Regions from separate parts of the Halobacillus amylolyticus genome, predicted to be linked through region 1. Evidence: riboswitches for the same ligand, from Rfam matches in the RefSeq annotation. Region 1 holds a riboswitch; each other region holds the start of a gene.
What was found. Region 1 has a riboswitch for cobalamin ahead of MUO15_RS14805 (ABC transporter substrate-binding protein). Riboswitches for the same ligand answer to the same signal wherever they lie in the genome.
Positions count from the first base shown of each region.

Region 2: it holds a riboswitch for cobalamin, as region 1 does, so the genes downstream of both, MUO15_RS02590 (DUF4430 domain-containing protein) here and MUO15_RS14805 (ABC transporter substrate-binding protein) in region 1, are expected to answer to the same signal.
Region 3: it holds a riboswitch for cobalamin, as region 1 does, so the genes downstream of both, metE (5-methyltetrahydropteroyltriglutamate--homocysteine S-methyltransferase) here and MUO15_RS14805 (ABC transporter substrate-binding protein) in region 1, are expected to answer to the same signal.
Region 4: it holds a riboswitch for cobalamin, as region 1 does, so the genes downstream of both, MUO15_RS04545 (hypothetical protein) here and MUO15_RS14805 (ABC transporter substrate-binding protein) in region 1, are expected to answer to the same signal.

Region 1 is NZ_CP095075.1:2,865,501-2,869,716, forward strand. Features, by position in the region: gene MUO15_RS14795 (alpha/beta fold hydrolase) at 1-560, opposite strand, end outside; gene MUO15_RS14800 (N-acetylmuramoyl-L-alanine amidase) at 912-1,817, opposite strand; cobalamin riboswitch at 2,154-2,336, shown strand; gene MUO15_RS14805 (ABC transporter substrate-binding protein) at 2,482-3,471, shown strand; partial or broken gene MUO15_RS14810 (FecCD family ABC transporter permease) at 3,464-4,216, shown strand, end outside.
Region 2 is NZ_CP095075.1:485,015-489,230, reverse strand. Features, by position in the region: gene MUO15_RS02605 (hypothetical protein) at 1-823, opposite strand, end outside; gene sigX (RNA polymerase sigma factor SigX) at 813-1,349, opposite strand; gene MUO15_RS02595 (ECF transporter S component) at 1,561-2,070, opposite strand; gene MUO15_RS02590 (DUF4430 domain-containing protein) at 2,077-2,475, opposite strand; cobalamin riboswitch at 2,672-2,851, opposite strand; gene MUO15_RS02585 (ATP-binding protein) at 2,890-4,216, opposite strand, start outside.
Region 3 is NZ_CP095075.1:1,955,481-1,959,696, forward strand. Features, by position in the region: gene metE (5-methyltetrahydropteroyltriglutamate--homocysteine S-methyltransferase) at 1-1,937, opposite strand, end outside; cobalamin riboswitch at 2,082-2,286, opposite strand; SAM riboswitch class I at 2,362-2,473, opposite strand; gene MUO15_RS10135 (YdhK family protein) at 2,719-3,300, shown strand; gene ppc (phosphoenolpyruvate carboxylase) at 3,637-4,216, opposite strand, start outside.
Region 4 is NZ_CP095075.1:860,169-864,384, reverse strand. Features, by position in the region: gene MUO15_RS04555 (bifunctional 2-methylcitrate dehydratase/aconitate hydratase) at 1-159, opposite strand, end outside; gene mmgD (citrate synthase) at 251-1,366, opposite strand; gene MUO15_RS04545 (hypothetical protein) at 1,433-1,669, opposite strand; cobalamin riboswitch at 1,838-2,037, opposite strand; gene MUO15_RS04540 (helix-turn-helix domain-containing protein) at 2,245-3,054, opposite strand; gene MUO15_RS04535 (hypothetical protein) at 3,486-3,869, shown strand; gene MUO15_RS04530 (hypothetical protein) at 4,056-4,216, shown strand, end outside.

The sequences.
Region 1 (4,216 bases):
AGTCCTAATCCCTGAAACCATTCTTTGAAGCTTTCTGTTATATTTTGATAGAAAAACATTTTCCCAAAGTTATGCAGCATTTCGGGGCGATCAGTATAGGTAGCCTTAATTAATTCATTTACTCTTTCCTTTGTAATAGTGGTTAGTCCATAAGGGTAACCTTGACGTTGGGTAAAGATGGGTGCTGCTGCTGCGATAAGGGCAAGTTTAAAAATCTTATGCCCCGCATGACGAGCCATATATCGAATGGCAATAGCTCCGCCCATAGAGTGCCCGGTAAGGGTGACATGTTCAAGCTTTAATGTGTCAATAACCGAACGAATATCATCTGCTAGACGATCATAAGAATATCCAGTCCAAGGATTATCCGATTTGCCGAATCCGCGTAAATCAACACCTATGCAGCGATAACCTGCTTTTGGAAGTTGGTCGTACTGATACTCAAATACTCGATGGTTGAGGGGCCATCCGTGTATGAATAAGATTGGCTGGCCGTCTTCTGGGCCGTAGTCCTCTATATAAATATTCACATTATGTTCAACAGTAATGTAATATCCCATCTAAGCCCTCCCATATTATTATTCTTTCGGCACACTTTACACTTTATTAGCAGGTGTCGGATTTTATGAAAAAACCTCTAAATATAGCAATTGTCTATTGACCTTAGTGTGTAAAATATTAGTAGTGGTTATAAGGTATGTACCCATTTGAAAATGATTGTGACATGAATAAGACACCGTATCAAAAGTAATGAAGAAGGATGTTTTATTTCAGAAAATAAAATGGTGATGGAAGTCAGTAGGAAGATTTCCATCACCATTTTAATCAAGGCTTCTATGATAATCATATAGCAATCTGCTTAGATATTTTAGAGGGCCGGAAACAGCCATGCCCCTATATATCTTCAAAGACTAATACTCCTCTATGCCCTTGACAATGCCCTTCGCTATTTGCTCGCGATAATCTTCGCTTTTTAACAACTCGGCATCCTCTTTATTCGAGACAAACCCAGTTTCTGCAAGAATCGCTGGCATATTAGTATGACGCAAAACAAAGTAATCTGCTTTAAACACCCCGCGGCTCAGGTTGCTAGTTTTAGAGATAACGTGTTCCTGGACTAAGTCTGCAAGGTTTCTTGCTTTTGAACCCCCTGCACTATAAAAGGTTTCAATACCTTTAGCACTGGAGTCATGGTACCCGTTGGCATGAATACTAATAAAAAGATCAGCCCCCCAGGTATTGGCTTGTTTTGCACGATTTTCAAGGGTAACAAAGGTATCATCTGTCCGCGTCATTAAAATATCATAACCTTTTTCAAGTAGTTTAGACTCAACGCGCTTAGCAATGTTCAGAACGACGTCTTTTTCCTGAAGAGAGTTCCCGATGGCACCGGGATCTTTGCCTCCATGACCAGGGTCTAGAACAATGCGTTCGACGTCCTGAGTTTCGGTTTGATTAGGGTTTATCTCCCTGAATTCGTCTGTTTTTTTCACATCTTTCTCTTCTACTTGTTTTTCTTCCTCAATGCGATCCCAAGCAACTTCTGATAGAAAGGCTGTGCTCACAAACCCTAGTTCTCCTTGGTAAGTGATTTGCCCCCACCCATTTCCAAGTTCAATATATTCCACTCGTTGCCCCGGTAAGAGACTTCCGATGACCTTAGCATTCAAACTAGGCGCTTGCCGTACATTTAAGGATGACTGGGTGTCAACTTCGCCTGTTTGTGCGGCTTCAACTGGCTGGGCAATCGTCAGTGCAGATATAACGATTAGTACAAAAGAAAGAACCACCGTTATGAAACGCGTTCTCATGTTCATAGATAACTCCTCCCGACTATTAAAAGTGAAAACTTTTATTCTATGAAAAACTGAATCATACTATTAATCTTGGTCAAGTTTTCAATGATCTATTCATCATAAGGCTGTTAAATCTAATCTAGGATTATATATGGTTAGCATTATTCAAAAGTTATGCTTCATGAGCAGTTTATCTCTGACTCACTGGACAAATAAATATTATAGCTATTAATACTGAACAATGAATATTTATATAATGTAGTGAACCATGTTGTCACATGCCATAAGGAAAATATTTGACAAAAAAGTCTAAAAACCAAGCATTTTTTCATAATCTTTAGTAGAATAATAGATAGTTGAATAGGCGAAGAAACAGGCGTGATGTGATTCATCACTTAATAGGGAAGTTGGTTCAAATCCAACGCGGTCCCGCCACTGTATTTGAGAGCAACCTGCACGATTCCACTGTGTGATAAACATGGGAAGGAGCAGGAAGCCATGACCATAAGTCAGGAGACCTACCTGTTTTTCTCACCAATAACCTACGCGGATAGGAGGTGTATAGTAAAAAAGGAGGCTGCCTGCATGTACTTAAGCAGCATGCAAAATCCTTTGTGTACACATCTTCAATGCGAGATGTGTTTTTTTGTGCTCAAAAACTTTTTATTACAGGGGAGAGAGGAACTTGAAACGACTATCGAATTACATATTTATGCTTCTAATGACGATTGGATTGCTAGTAGGCTGTGCAAGCAATGAGGGATCGAGTCAACCAGAGGAAAACCAGAATGAGAAAGGTACTAATTCAGAAGAAGCGCAAGGACAGGCATCGACTTATCCTCTGACTGTGGAGGATTCTACAGGGAACGAGGTTGTCCTAGAGGAAGACCCTGAAAGAATTGTATCTCTTATTCCAAGTAATACAGAGATTGTGTTTGCCCTTGGTGCAGGGGAAGAGGTTGTAGGGGTCTCTGACAATGATAATTACCCTGAGCAGGTGAATGAGATTGATAAGGTTGGCGGGATGCAAATTAATACGGAGAAAGTTCTATCATTAAAGCCTGATCTCGTGCTTGCACACGGTTCAAGTGCTCATAATTTCCAGGCAGCGATTGATCAAATCAGAAATGCTGGGATTCCAGTTTATGTGGTTAAGAATGCTTCCGATTTTAAAGGCGTTTATGAAACGATTCAATCAGTTGGTAAATTGGTAGATGAGCAGGAAAAAGCCGAGAGCATCGTAACAGGGATGAAAGAGAAACTTAAAGGAATTAAAGAAAAAGCATCTGACATCAAAGATCCTAAAAGTGTATTTGTAGAAGTGTCTCCGGCTCCGGAAATTTATACAACTGGAACGGGTACATTCATGAATCAAATGCTCCAAGCGATCAACGCCGAGAATGCTGCTGCTGGCCAAGAAGGATGGGTGAAAATGAATGAAGAGGCTATTATTAACTTACAGCCAGATGTCATCATTACGACCTATGGCTATTACACAGAGAAACCTGTAGAAAAAGTGCTTTCTAGAGAAGGTTGGGAAGAAGTACCCGCAATCGAAAAGAAACAGGTCTATGATGTTCACTCTGATCTTGTTACACGTGCGGGTCCGCGCTTGATTGAAGGGGTAGAGCGGTTGGCTGAAGCTGTTTATCCGGAAACGTTCGGTGATGAATAAACCAGTAGCTTATATAGGGAGCTTAATGATTTTAGTGGGTGCATGGCTGGCAGGAGTAGCTGTTGGCAGTGTACCTATTCCGCTTCCTGTCATTATCGGAGCGATAGCAGAAACGATAAGTCCTTATCAGTCCAATGTTGATCCGATAAATATCAGTATTATTGTGGATGTCCGCTTGCCGCGCGTCGTATTAGCAGGGTTAGTGGGTGCGTCACTTGCAATAGCTGGAGCGTCTTTTCAGGGCTTGCTGCAAAATCCGTTAGCTGATCCTTATACATTAGGTGTGTCTTCAGGTGCGTCTGTCGGAGCAGTATTGGTTTTGTTTGTAGGATTTTCCCTCCCGGTTTTCTCTTCTTTCACACTTCCCATTGTCAGCATTTGTACTGCAGTTCTAACGCTGCTTTTCGTTATTGGGTTTGCACGTATGCTTGATCGTACACTTTCGATTGAAACTCTCATACTGACAGGGATCGTGATGGGGTCTTTTCTCGGATCGGTTATTTCTCTCATGATTGCGCTTACAGGAGAGGAGCTTCGCCAAATTGTCGGCTGGCTCCTTGGAAGTGTAGCGATGCGGGATGGAATCACGTGGGGCTGCTGCTCCCATTTTTTATTGTTGGTGTGCTGCTTCTTTTAACTCAAGGACAGGAATTAAATGCGATGTCGTTAGGCGAGGAACGGGCAAAGCAACTTGGTGTTCCTACCGAGAAAAGAAAAGCGCTGATCTTATTAGCTGCTTCGATCT
Region 2 (4,216 bases), 1.8 Mb from region 1:
GGGTTATAGAGATAGGTACGAAAAAGAAGGTATCTTTAGAGGCTGATTCGAGCACTTTAAAAATAAAGCTTTCTTCTTTTATCGTTGACAATGACGTGACGTTTCCATAACTGCCTAACGAAACTGGTGCTCCCTCTTCCGTCTGTAGTAAAATGTTATCAATATCGTAAGGTTCAACAGCCCACTTAATGCTATTTACAATTGTTGTAGTCATCGCATTCCCGCCGCTTACTGTAAAGTCATTCGGAAATGTGACTCTTGCTTCCCTCGCTTCTTTGTTAATCGAAATATCAATATTTTCTAGAAAGCTTTTCGATAATCCAAGCTGTTCCGCATTTATTGTTTGATTTTCTTCACCTTCTTCAGTTGCTATCATCGTCAGAGGGACGATATGTTGAGCATTTTTATCAGCTACAGCTAAAGGCTTCATCTCATTTGTAATTTCTTCTACAAGCATGCTAGTCAATTGTTCACTCGTTTGACCCACATCCCCTTGCCTGATATCAGCAGGAAAATTTTCTGGACTACTTGAACTTTCATGATTGTCTTGAGTCAAAGTCTGATTTTCAGTAAAAGACTCAGGTGTATTCAAAGCTCCATCTTGCATGGAATAAAGTGAAAAAGGTACAACAATCGCTAAAATTAGCAAGACCATGATAGAGGCGAGACCAGGCACAAGCCATCTCGGGCGCGAGTTCCTCTGTTGAGGACTCTCCTCAGGAAGCTGACGGTAATACTCTGCCTTCTTTTTTTTATCTTTAATGTCCGGGAACTCATGCAGCATCTTTTCTAAACGTTCATTCTGTTCATCATTATGCTTCATGGTCGTCGCCCTCCTCCCTTGCCTGTAATCGTTTTTTCAAAGCCTGCATCCCTCTATGTTGTGTAGTCTTCACCTTACTTTCACTGAACTGGAGGATAGCAGCGGTTTCCTGTATAGACATTCCTTGAATATACCTCAATATGATGACACTTTTTTGATCTAACGTACATTGATCAAGTGCTTCATAAACTTCCCTCATTTGATCATTCAACTCAACGATTTCCTCAGGTAAAGCCTCGTCATCCTTCAATGATTCTCCTTTTTCTTGCCAGTTAAAAAAGTCCATGATTTTCTTACGTTTTCTTCCTTGCTTGCGAAAATAGTCAATTGCCACATGACGTGCAATGGAGAACAACCACGTTTTTTCACTGCTTCTGCCATCAAAAGATTGGTACGATTGAAGCACTTTTATATAAACCTCCTGTGTTAAATCTTCAGCTGCTTGACGGTTTTTAACCATATAATAAATAAATTGAAATAGATCTCGATGATACTTATCATAAAATTCATCAAAGAACGGTTTCACACTTTGAACCTCCCCGTTCATTCATATTGTCGGTTATGTAGATAAAAAAGTTACACTTCCTTATCATAATACGGATAATTAAAAATGAAAAACAATAACAGGGCATTAAGAAGAGCGCAAAAATTTATAACTTTTCAAACAATAAAAAAAGGAAACTGCCCAGTTTAGCAGCTTCCTTTCTAAGTGGTTTTTCCATCGAAATAGCCACTTACTATACATTTGAAATCGCATGCCTTTTTTGATACCTGGAAAATAATGTACCTAGCACAGGCGAAAGCACAAGTATAAAGATAACGTTACTAGCGGCATGGTTTAAATCTAGTGGCAGTCCAGCTAAATAATAAGCCCAAAATGGCTGACCGGCTGCCCTCATCGTTAATGAAATGATAAAACCATATAAGATTCCACTTATAAACCCATATATCGAGAGAAGCCACACTGGTATCGCGGACCAATACTTTCCGATCAGTCCTGCAGCCATTCCAATTATAGACCATGAAACGACTTGCCATATTGTCCAGTACCCCATCCCTAAAAATACATTCGACAGAAAAGTGGTTAAAAAAGCCATAATTATTGCTGAAAACGGCCCTAACCAAAACCCTGTAATGATAATGATCGCTGTTACAGGCTGGACATTAGGAATGTTTGCCATGACAAGCCTTCCTGCAATTGCTATAGAGGCGAGCATAGCAATCAACGTAAGTTTATAGGTGTTCATTTCTCATCATTCCCAAGCGTGAAAGTCAAAAACGATTTCGTCTCCCTGTTTCACTTCATATTCATTAGCTCCAACCATTGAAGATTCACCATTAATTGTAAACAACCATGCCTTTTGTTCAGTAGCAGAGATTCCTTCTATGCTATTGATAAACCCTTCACTTTCTTCCACTTCAAAGTTGTTCTTCATCACATCCATAAGCATGGTTCCTTCTTCAACGGTCACTTCTTTAGTCGAAATGACTTCCTCGCCTTTATTCTTAGAAAGCTCAATTTGGAGGGTTACCTCTTGTTTCTCCTCTTGATTGGAAGCAGTTTCTTCCTCGCTGCCACTTTCCGTTTGACAACCTGCCAGCACGACCATCGTCAGCATAAGTGCAGATAATAATGTATACATCTTTCCCATAAAAAAACTCCTATCCCTATTTGAATTTACTTTCAAAGCTAGTCGAAGGAAGGAGATGACTGGACAACACAGATCTAACCAACTATAAAAGCCTGTCCTTCAATAGAAGAACAGGCTTAAGACATACCAGTAAGGCTATGTAAGTACATTACACGAATCAGACCGGTTGCCTCAAACGCTCAATCCCCGAAGCTTTGAAACAGTGTAAGATTAGGCAGGTCTACTGACTTGTGTGTCGTTCTAGTCAAGGGCCTTCCCGCGACTTACTCGCAGTGGTCTCCCTTTTTCGTCTACACATACAGTTGCGAGGACAGTTCTAGCCTTTCACCAGATTCCCTATTTCACCCGAAAAGGTACCTAACTCTATTTATTTTATTCCTGTTTATCGTACATGAAGGGCAGCCAATTATCAAGCTATTTGTTATTAATCTCGAGATCAACCGGCAGTCTAAAAGTAAAGGTGGTTCCCTCATTCAGTTTACTATGGACATGTATGGAACCTTTATGTGCTTCTACAATATTTTTGGCTATCGAGAGCCCTAGGCCTGTTCCTTTTTTACTTGTCTCTCTTTTCCTTGATTTATCTGCTTTATAAAATCTCTCAAAAACAAATGGAAGATCTTCTTCTGGAATTCCCGGACCAGAATCAATGACTTCAAACACCCATTCAGTAGAAGTTCGTTCGATCTTTACATCAACTGACCCTTGGTCATCAGAATGGCGGATCGCATTATCAATTAAGTTAGTTAAGACTTGTTCAATACGGTCAGCATCTACATTCATCATGCTGGAGTTATCGCTAAAGTGAAGTTGTAATTCAATCCCTCGCTCATTTGCCAACCCTTGAAATTTGCGAATGATCTTTTCTAGAAGCGGCTTCACCTCTACCGAATCAATATAAAGAGTAATGTGACCTGCTTCCATTCGTGCCAGATCAAGTAGTTCATTCACTAGCCTGCCAATACGCAATGATTCATCGTGTATAATTTTCGCCAGTTCATTTTTATCTTCTTTTGATTCTGCGATATCATCTACAATGGCTTCACTATATCCTTGCAGCATGGAGATCGGTGTTCGAAGTTCGTGTGAAACGTTAGCGATAAAATCTTTCCTTAACTTATCTAATCTCCGTTCTTCCGTCATGTCACGAAGCACGGCGACCGCACCTCTAATATATGTTCGATCATAAAGGGGGGTCATAAGCATCACCCATGTACGACCTTGAACTGTGATTTCGGTTATGACTTCCTGTTCGCTTTCAATCACCTCATCAAACAATTTTCGCATGGGCTGTGGAACTTGCCGTTTTTCCTCTGATGCCTGAACAGAATAATTTTCATAACTCCATGATTGATAAAACTGATCGGCTGGCGGATTTGATACTAAGATTTCTCCTTTGCGATTAATCGTCAGGACTCCATCTGCCATAGATCTTAAAATACCAGAAAGTTGTTCTTTTTCTTGATTTACGGCATTAATGTGAAACTTAAGCTCTCGTCCCATACGATTAAAAGCCATTGCTAATTCACCAATCTCATCATGAGTTAAAATCGGGATTTTCGTATTGAATTCTCCCTTAGCAAGTTCTAATGCCCCTTCCCGCATTTTTATCAAGGGCGCGGTTATTCGAGTCGATAGGAAGAAGGCAAAGATTGTCGTTAGTATAATAGCGATTCCTGCCCCTAAAAAAACTATTTTCGTAGTTTGATTCGAGGTTTTTTGAATAGTATCTAAGGATTGA
Region 3 (4,216 bases), 910 kb from region 1:
TGGATTTGAGTCTCATCTTGAACAGATGATGTGGCAAGCTTAAAAGCGTAAACGGCTTCCTCCAAATATTCTTTTTGTTTTTCAACCTTTATCGGCAGGCCTTCTCGTAAAGCCGGTTCATCCACTTGAATCATGTTAATGTTATTTTCTTCTAAAAAACTAATTTCCTTTTGCAGGGCTAAGGCAATTTGTTTAGTAACTTCAAATTTGCTGATATCTTCACGGACAAACGACCAATTTAAGATGGTGATAGGACCAGTAAGCATACCTTTCACAGGTTTTTTGGTTAGAGATTGAGCGTATGTGATTTCTTTGACTGTCATCGGTTCTGTGAGAGACACATCTCCATAAATGACGGGAGGTTTGACGCAGCGGGAGCCGTATGACTGAACCCATCCGTATCTGGTAAAGGCAAACCCATCCAGTTTTTCACCAAAGAATTCTACCATATCGTTACGTTCAAACTCGCCATGTATGAGGACGTCAAGCCCGATTTCCTCCTGGCGTTTAATCCATTCGGAAATGTTGTCTTCAATAAACGATTGATAATATTCATCAGACCACTCCCCTCTTCGCCATTTCAGCCGTGCCTGACGAATTTCTTTCGTTTGTGGGAGACTGCCAATCGTTGTTGTTGGCAATAATGGAAGCTCGAAATAATCTTGATGTATTTTCTGGCGACTGGAATAGTGGGTTGGACGTTTTGGTTCAATATCTTTCCATAACTCCACTTCTTTTTGAACATCTTCTAGATTTCTGCTCGAAGACTTCCAAAGTAATTCAATACACCGAGTACGTTCTTCTATATGTTTTTCAATCGTATGTCTACCATGGTTTAGACCTTCTGTTAACACTGTCGCTTCTTCAAGTTTTTGATCAGCAAATGATAGTGCATTTTTTATGACAGGGTCTAAATCCTCTTCGGTGGTTACAGTTACTGGAACGTGTAACAAACTGCAAGAAGGCTGTACGATGAGCCGATCTTTTTCAACTTTTGAAAGTATGTTTTCAAGTTGTGCGTATTTTGTGTCTAAATCTTCACTCCATATGTTGCGGCCGTTAATTACCCCGGCTGCGAGATACTTATCCTTAGGAAAGCCATGCTTTTTCAGTGATTCTAGATTAGCTCCCTGATCATGGACAAAATCAAGGCCTATCCCAGCAACTGGAAGGGAAACGACCTCCTGGTAATGATCAACGGATTCAAAATACGTTTGGAGAAGAATCTTTACACTTGAAACACCGTTTTGCATAGAGTCATATACTTCCCTGAATAGATGTAAATCATCCTTGGTCATCGGTGTTGTCAGAATAGGTTCGTCCACCTGCACCCACTCAGCACCAGCTCTTTCCAGCTCATAAAGAACTTGTATGTAGAGAGGAACAAGTCTTTTCAGTAGCTTTTTAAAATCTTTCTGCTCATAACCTTTCGCTAATTTTAAAAATGAAACAGGTCCCAGTATAACTGGCTTTCCTATGATACCTAGTTTTTCTTTGGCTTCCAAAAAGTAAGGTAACAGTCGATTCTCCGTAAGTGTTGGTTGAGCATCCGAGTCAATCTCAGGTACAATGTAGTGATAATTTGTGTTGAACCATTTGGTCATTTCAGATGCCACTGCTTCATGATTCCCTCGGGCGATATCAAAATACAAGTCTATTGGCACTTCCCCGCCCTTGTGCTTAAAACGGTTGGGTATAAAACCAAACATAACTGCCGTATCAAGCACATGATCATATAGACTAAAATCACCAATAGGAATGAGATCGCTCCCAATGTCCTGTTGCTTTTGCAAATCGTTTGTCCTTAGCGTCTCCATTTCTGACAAAAATTCACTTTCAGTTATGTTTCCATTCCAAAATTGTTCCAGTGCTTTTTTCCACTCTCTCTTTTCGCCTATTCTTGGATAACCAATCGTTGAACTTAATACCTTTGTCATTCTCATTCCTCCATTTAAGTTTTTTCCAGCTAAATAAAAAAATCTCCCTTTATAAAGAGAGATAGTCATGCAGCATTGCCAAATTCAAACCGTGAAAACAGCCTGAACACGTTACGCTCATAACACCCCCCTATACCTCGTAGGTTTAGTGCATTGCCTCAGGCAGGTCTCCTGACTCATGATCTTCACTCCCCTGCGCCTTCCCATCCTTTTCTAACAAAAAGGTAGTGACATTTCTTGCAGGTAGCTCCCATTTACAGTGGCGGGACCGTGTCGGATTTTCACCGAGCTTCCCTTTTAAGTTGAATAGATTTTTCACCTAGACAACACCTGAGTAATCAACATATCTAGTTTTCTATGCATGTATGTGTATTAAAAAAGAAAAAGCCTCTCCATATTTAGAGAGGCTTACACATGCGTACCCCTCTTATTTCCCAAAGCATTTGCTTTGCTGGAATTAGCACATTATCAACGACTAAACGCTGACAGGTTGCCGGGCATCATCGGGCCAGTCCCTCCGCCTCTCTGAATAAGAGTTTCAATTTAATTGGTTAAAGGCATACTAGCATGGAGGGAAAGAACTGTCAATATTTTCACACAATATAAAATATAATATCCATTTCTTAATGTATATAAAAAATCCAACTTGTGCTTAGCCAGTAAAATGATACGAATAATAAAAAACAGTTTACCTATATACTATACAGGGGTATTGTACAAGGAAATGCTTTGCCATTGCTGATAAGGTCCCTAATCTAAGTAATTTTAAAGGAGGATGAACATGAAGCGTAAAAAAATAATGATGGGAATTATTCTACTCACCTCTGCATTGCTGCTAGCCGCATGTGCCAGTGATAGTGAAGAGCAGAGCCAGACGGAAAATGAAGAAAACACAAACATGGAATCCAGTTCTGATGAACATATGGAAATGGACCACTCCAGTTCAGGTGCAGTCCCTGATGATTTGGAAGCAGCAGAGAATCCAACCTATGAAGTTGGAAGTCAAGTAATGATCGAAAAAGGTCACATGAAAGGAATGGAGGGTGCTGAAGCAACTATAACCGGCGCCTACGATACTATCGCCTATGCTGTTTCTTACACACCTACTACTGGCGGTGAGCGAGTTGAAAATCATAAATGGGTCATTCATGAAGAAATTGAAGACGCCGGTGAAGAAAAGCTAAAACCCGGAACAGAGGTTACGTTGGATGCATCACATATGGAAGGCATGGACGGGGCCACTGCCGAAATTGAATCTGCCCAACAAACAATAGTATATATGATCACCTATACCCCAACTGCTGGTGGTGAGAAAGTAACCAACCATAAATGGGTAACAAAAAGTGAATTATCTGCTGAATAACATTTGAACAAAATGAACGGACTTTTCAACACACCTAAAGAGCTTATTCCTAAACTGGATAAGCTTTTTTAATTTAAACGTAAAAGAAGTTAAGCTAAGAAAAATGTTCATTATTTTCAGTGGTTACGTCCGGGCATTGTAACACCAGAAGAATTATTCTACTCAAATTCATTTGGTTTCTACCCAAATATTCGATGATTCTACCCAAAATAGGTAGGATTTTGACAAAATTTCTCAGGAATCTAACCGAAATAGTTAAGATTTTGACCAAAACAGAAGGTATGCTTCCCTAATCAAAAAAGCTGTCGGCCTTAGACCGACAGCTCCCTATCAAGATCAACCCGTATTACGCAAACCTGCCGCAATACCACTGATCGTGAGTAATACTTCTGTGAGTGTATCTTCATTTTCATTTCCTTTTTGACGAAGATCCTTGATAAGTTCTACTTGTAAGAAGTTCAATGGATCAACGTATGGGTTACGCAGCTTGACCGATTCCTGAATCGTAGGCTGCTGGTCGAGAAGTTCGTGATCACCTGTGATTTGTAAGAGAACCTGTTTCGTCGTATTGTATTCTTCAACGATAGTTTGAAAGATACGTTCACCAAGAACTTGATCATTCACTAGAGCCGTATATTCTTTGGCTGTGTGAATATCTGCTTTGGTTAAAGCCATTTGCAGATTGTAAATGGTGGAGCGGAAGAAAGGCCAGTTCTCATACATTTGCTGCAATTGCTTTAAGTGATCATCACTTTGGGAGGCATAGTTTACCAATCCTGTACCAGAAGCATACCACGCTGGAATTAGCTGGCGATTTTGGGTCCAGGCGAATACCCATGGGATCGCTCTTAAGTTTTCAAACTTCATGCTGTCCTTCCGTTTCATAGGACGCGAACCAATATTCAATTCACTAATT
Region 4 (4,216 bases), 2.0 Mb from region 1:
ACGAAGCGCCAGTAAACCACACCCTAAGGTATCCATTAATACATAACGCGCTGTCTTGAGCGCTTCCTCACTCGAAATCGTTCCATTGACCGCATAATCGGCAATTTGTTCCACTACTTGATCTGTTGATTGAGCTGTGTTCATTTTCACTTCTGTCATAACATTCTCCACCTCTCTTTAAAAATATGTACAGTGCCTCTCCGCCCGGTCGCAGCCGATCGGAGAGAAAGAAAAGTCAACTATCGCTTTTTTAAGGGTGAAGCCCACGTGGTCCTGTGTAATGTACGCGAGGTCTAAACAATTTATTATTGGAATGTTGTTCAAAAATGTGAGCACACAAACCTAATGTACGGGATGCGTAGAAGATCGGTGTGTACAGTTCGATTGGAATATCAAGCAAATAATAAACAGGTGCTGCGTAATAATCCAAATTTGGATATAAACCTTTTTCTTCACGTATAAGGGTTTCTCCTGCTTCACACATTTCGAATAAATCCATACGCCCTTTGTCCTCAGCAAGTTCGCGTAAGGCTTCCTTCATCAATGCAGCCCTTGGATCCATTTTCTTCATATAAACTCGGTGACCGAACCCCATCACTTTTTCTTTGTTTTTCAGCTTCTTATAGAGCAGGTAACGGAAACCTTCGATCGTTTCTCCTTCAAGCAGCATATACATGACCGCCTCATTGGCACCGCCATGTAAGTTTCCTTTTAAAGATGCCACGGCCCCAGTTAGAGCCCCGCAAATATCAGCATTCGTGGAGGCGATGACTCGTGCAGCAAAGGTGGAGTTCGGCATTTCATGTTCACTATAGACCATCAATGACTGATCGAAAATAGCTGCTTCACGTGCATTCGGTTCTTTTCCAGTAATCATATATAAAAAGTTATCACTATAAGGTAAGTCTTGTTTAGGCTTTACTGGCTTTTGGCCATGAAGAATATGGTAACTGTTTGCAACGATATTTGGGATTTTTGCCAAAAGAAGAATCGCTTTCTTTAAGTTTTCTTCTTCATTGCGCTCGTTTAACCTCTCATCATATCCTGAAAGCGCTGAAATCCCCGTACGTAATGCATCCATGGGGTGCGTTTTTTCCGGAAGCTGCTCAAACAGCCTAAAGAATTTGGGAGGAAGACGATATTCCTGCTTTAGTTCTTGCTGAAGTGATGCTCGTTCGCTATCATTAGGTAATGAACAATGTAACAAAAGATGGACCAAATCCAGGTATTTCTTTTCCTCCGCCAACTCGATTAATTCATACCCTCTGATCACAATTTCTTCAGCTTCTACATCCAAATAAGAAATGCCCGTTTCTGCAGCAATGACTCCGTCTAGACCGGGTTTATACACAGTTTGTTCTGCCATCAATGACCCTCCTAATATTGTCAACGCTAGGAAACCGCTTACAAAAGAGATGAATCCTTTATCCCTTTATAAGTCCCCATCTTCCTTTTTAGGGGTTCTAAATACCTCTTCATATATTTTCTCATAAGCCTTTTCGAGATTTTGTAAGTACACTTCTTTTTTCTCGGGTTTATATTCCTGGTTCATAACCTCAGCTCTCCACTGTGAATACTTTGTTCGCAATGGACAGCTTTGATCTGTAGCTAAATTGTTCATAATATAAGCTTTAAATAATTGGGAATAATACTCGACTGAACCAAACAAAGGGTACCTCCTCAAGCATGATGGTCACTAGATTTTTTAACCATTAAAAAAACAACTTCCAAAAGAAGTTGTTAAGCTGCGTATATTAAAATAAAACATGGTAATGAAACAAACCATGTAGCATTCCTGCTATTCTCGCCCTTAACACCTCCTGTCCGCGTAGGTTTTAGTGTTCGCTAAAAACAGGCAGGTCTCCTGGCTTATGATCATCGCTCCTCGAACCTTCCCATTTCCATACTCCATGAAAACAGTGGTTTATTCGAATTGCTCCCAAATACAGTTGCGGGACAGCGTCGGGTTCTAACCGAACTTCCCTTTTAAGCAGCTAAATGAATTCACTGAGCTGCACCTATTTCTACACCTATACAATTGTCTTCTTAAATATATCAAGTATTTTAAAAATTAACAAGAGTCCATCAGTTATTTTAATGGAATATTTTAGATGTCAAGTGTGGATGTCTGAGGACTTGTCATATCATTGTGAAGGTAGTTCGAAAAAAAACAGGATTTGAACTAATGTACAAACTAAAGAATTTAGCTTAATAAAATAGATTTCAACAAATAGAATTAAAAAATCAAGCTTCTTCATTTAACCAGTCATAATAAACGTTCGATGGGTCGGCCATGACCTCTTCCCGAACGATTTGAATGAAGGTTTCTTTTAGGCTTCCGTAAAAATAGCCAAGAAATGTTTTCCTGATTAATCCATGATGCTTTGCAAAAACGGATTGTTTGAATGTCTTATTAATCCTCTCGATGTAATATTCAATCGGTTGATTCAGGTTCGCTTTATTATAGGCACGTTGTACACTTTGCCAGGCTGATAAAATCTCCTTCGGTGATAAAAATGGACGAGCGACTTCAATAAAGGTTTCAGGTATGTAAGAAGGTAAATAGTCCGTGTCGAACACAGGTGCGCTTTTTTCTATATGAGTCTTGCTTTGCTCCGTTTCCGTTTCAGGTAAGAGATTCTCCTTAGGGGCATCGCCTTGGTGAGAAGAGGCTTGGGAGACGGGAGCGGACTCTTGTTTGATTTCTGTTTCTGGTAATCGTTCATCCCCATCTGCACGAAATACAAGGATGTTGACTCCTCGTTTCCCGTTTGGCCGGATGGTGGGTACGCGTGTGGGTAGCTGTTTGTTTACTAAGCAATTGATCGCCCGGATTACGGTGCTCCGGCTTTTGTTCGTTTTCTTCTGGATGGTTTCTAGTTTTGCGAAGGAAACACCTGGATATTTTACGGAATGCCGCCAAATATAACGTAAGACGGCAAGGGTTCCTTCTGAAAGTTCTTGTTTGTGGTGGAATAAGAACCCTCGAACGCGGAGGTTCAGTTCTTTCGTATTTGGAAACGATTGAAGGTTGCGAACAGCTTCTATATTCATCTTCCATTCATCCTCATTTCAGTTGGTCTACTTTTATAATCGAAATGAGGGAGCAGGTTGGTGTCGCTTCTGGTCTGAAAATGTGACTTTATTTGGTGCCGATGTTGGATTTCTGTTTCTGTATTTTTTTCAATTCTTTTTTATAAACGTTTTTTCAGCTTTGCTTCCGCCTATATTTCCATCCGTTGAACCGCTTCAGGACGGGAGTTTTCGAGGATCCATACCGTGTCATGTACAGTGTCAGATGGGGTGTCATGAAGCCTGTGTTGGTTTAAGCCCCAGCTTGTAGCCATGCAGACTGATTAAATAACACATTTCTACCAAGTAAAAGCAAACCTCTTCATTTTTTACTACCATGCTCTCTTTTACTTCTCAATAACAACTCTTGGACATACTATATACTAACTATCCGAATAAAATGAGGTTTTAGAATGAAAAAAGTCCTTCTTGGAGTTCTGGCAGTTAGTTCGATTCTTGTAGTCATATTCTTCTTTATGAATAAAAATGAGACACCGCAGAAACAAGTTAATGCAGATGACTCTACAGAAGTTGAAAGTGTAGATAAAACTCAATTTGATCTTAGGAAACAATCTGAATTTGTAGAAGAGGTTGCTGAAAAATTGGAATCTAAAGGCTATAGCTCGACTGGTTTAATCATGAGTCAAGACTACGAAAATGGGATAAACTATATTGTTATAATTTCGGAAGCTGAAAATAAAGGAAAGGCAACAAAAAAGGATATACAACAAACCTTTGAGAAGGTTGCTAAGTCCTATAAGTTAAAGCCATTTACTGTTCAGTTACAGGAAAAGTAACAGTAGAATTGGGATAAGTAATATTAAAAAATAAGATTAATGCTGTATATCAATCCTTCAGTAAAAGGGCGCTTATCTGTAGTAAAGATAAGCCTATTTTTTGTGGAAAAGCATTGAGTTCTTGGGGATGCTTTGAAATAATTGGCATTTGTAATGGTCCACTTAAGTAATTTAGAGGGGGATATTATGAGACAAATAACAATTAGTTTATCTCTTATAATTTTAGGAGTATGTATTTTTGCTGGAGCTTGGATGGTTTCTAGTGCAATAAATAATAGTGCTAGCTTTCAAAAAGGACTTGAACAAGTTAACGTGAATACAAAATCAGAGGAACAATTAATGGGTCA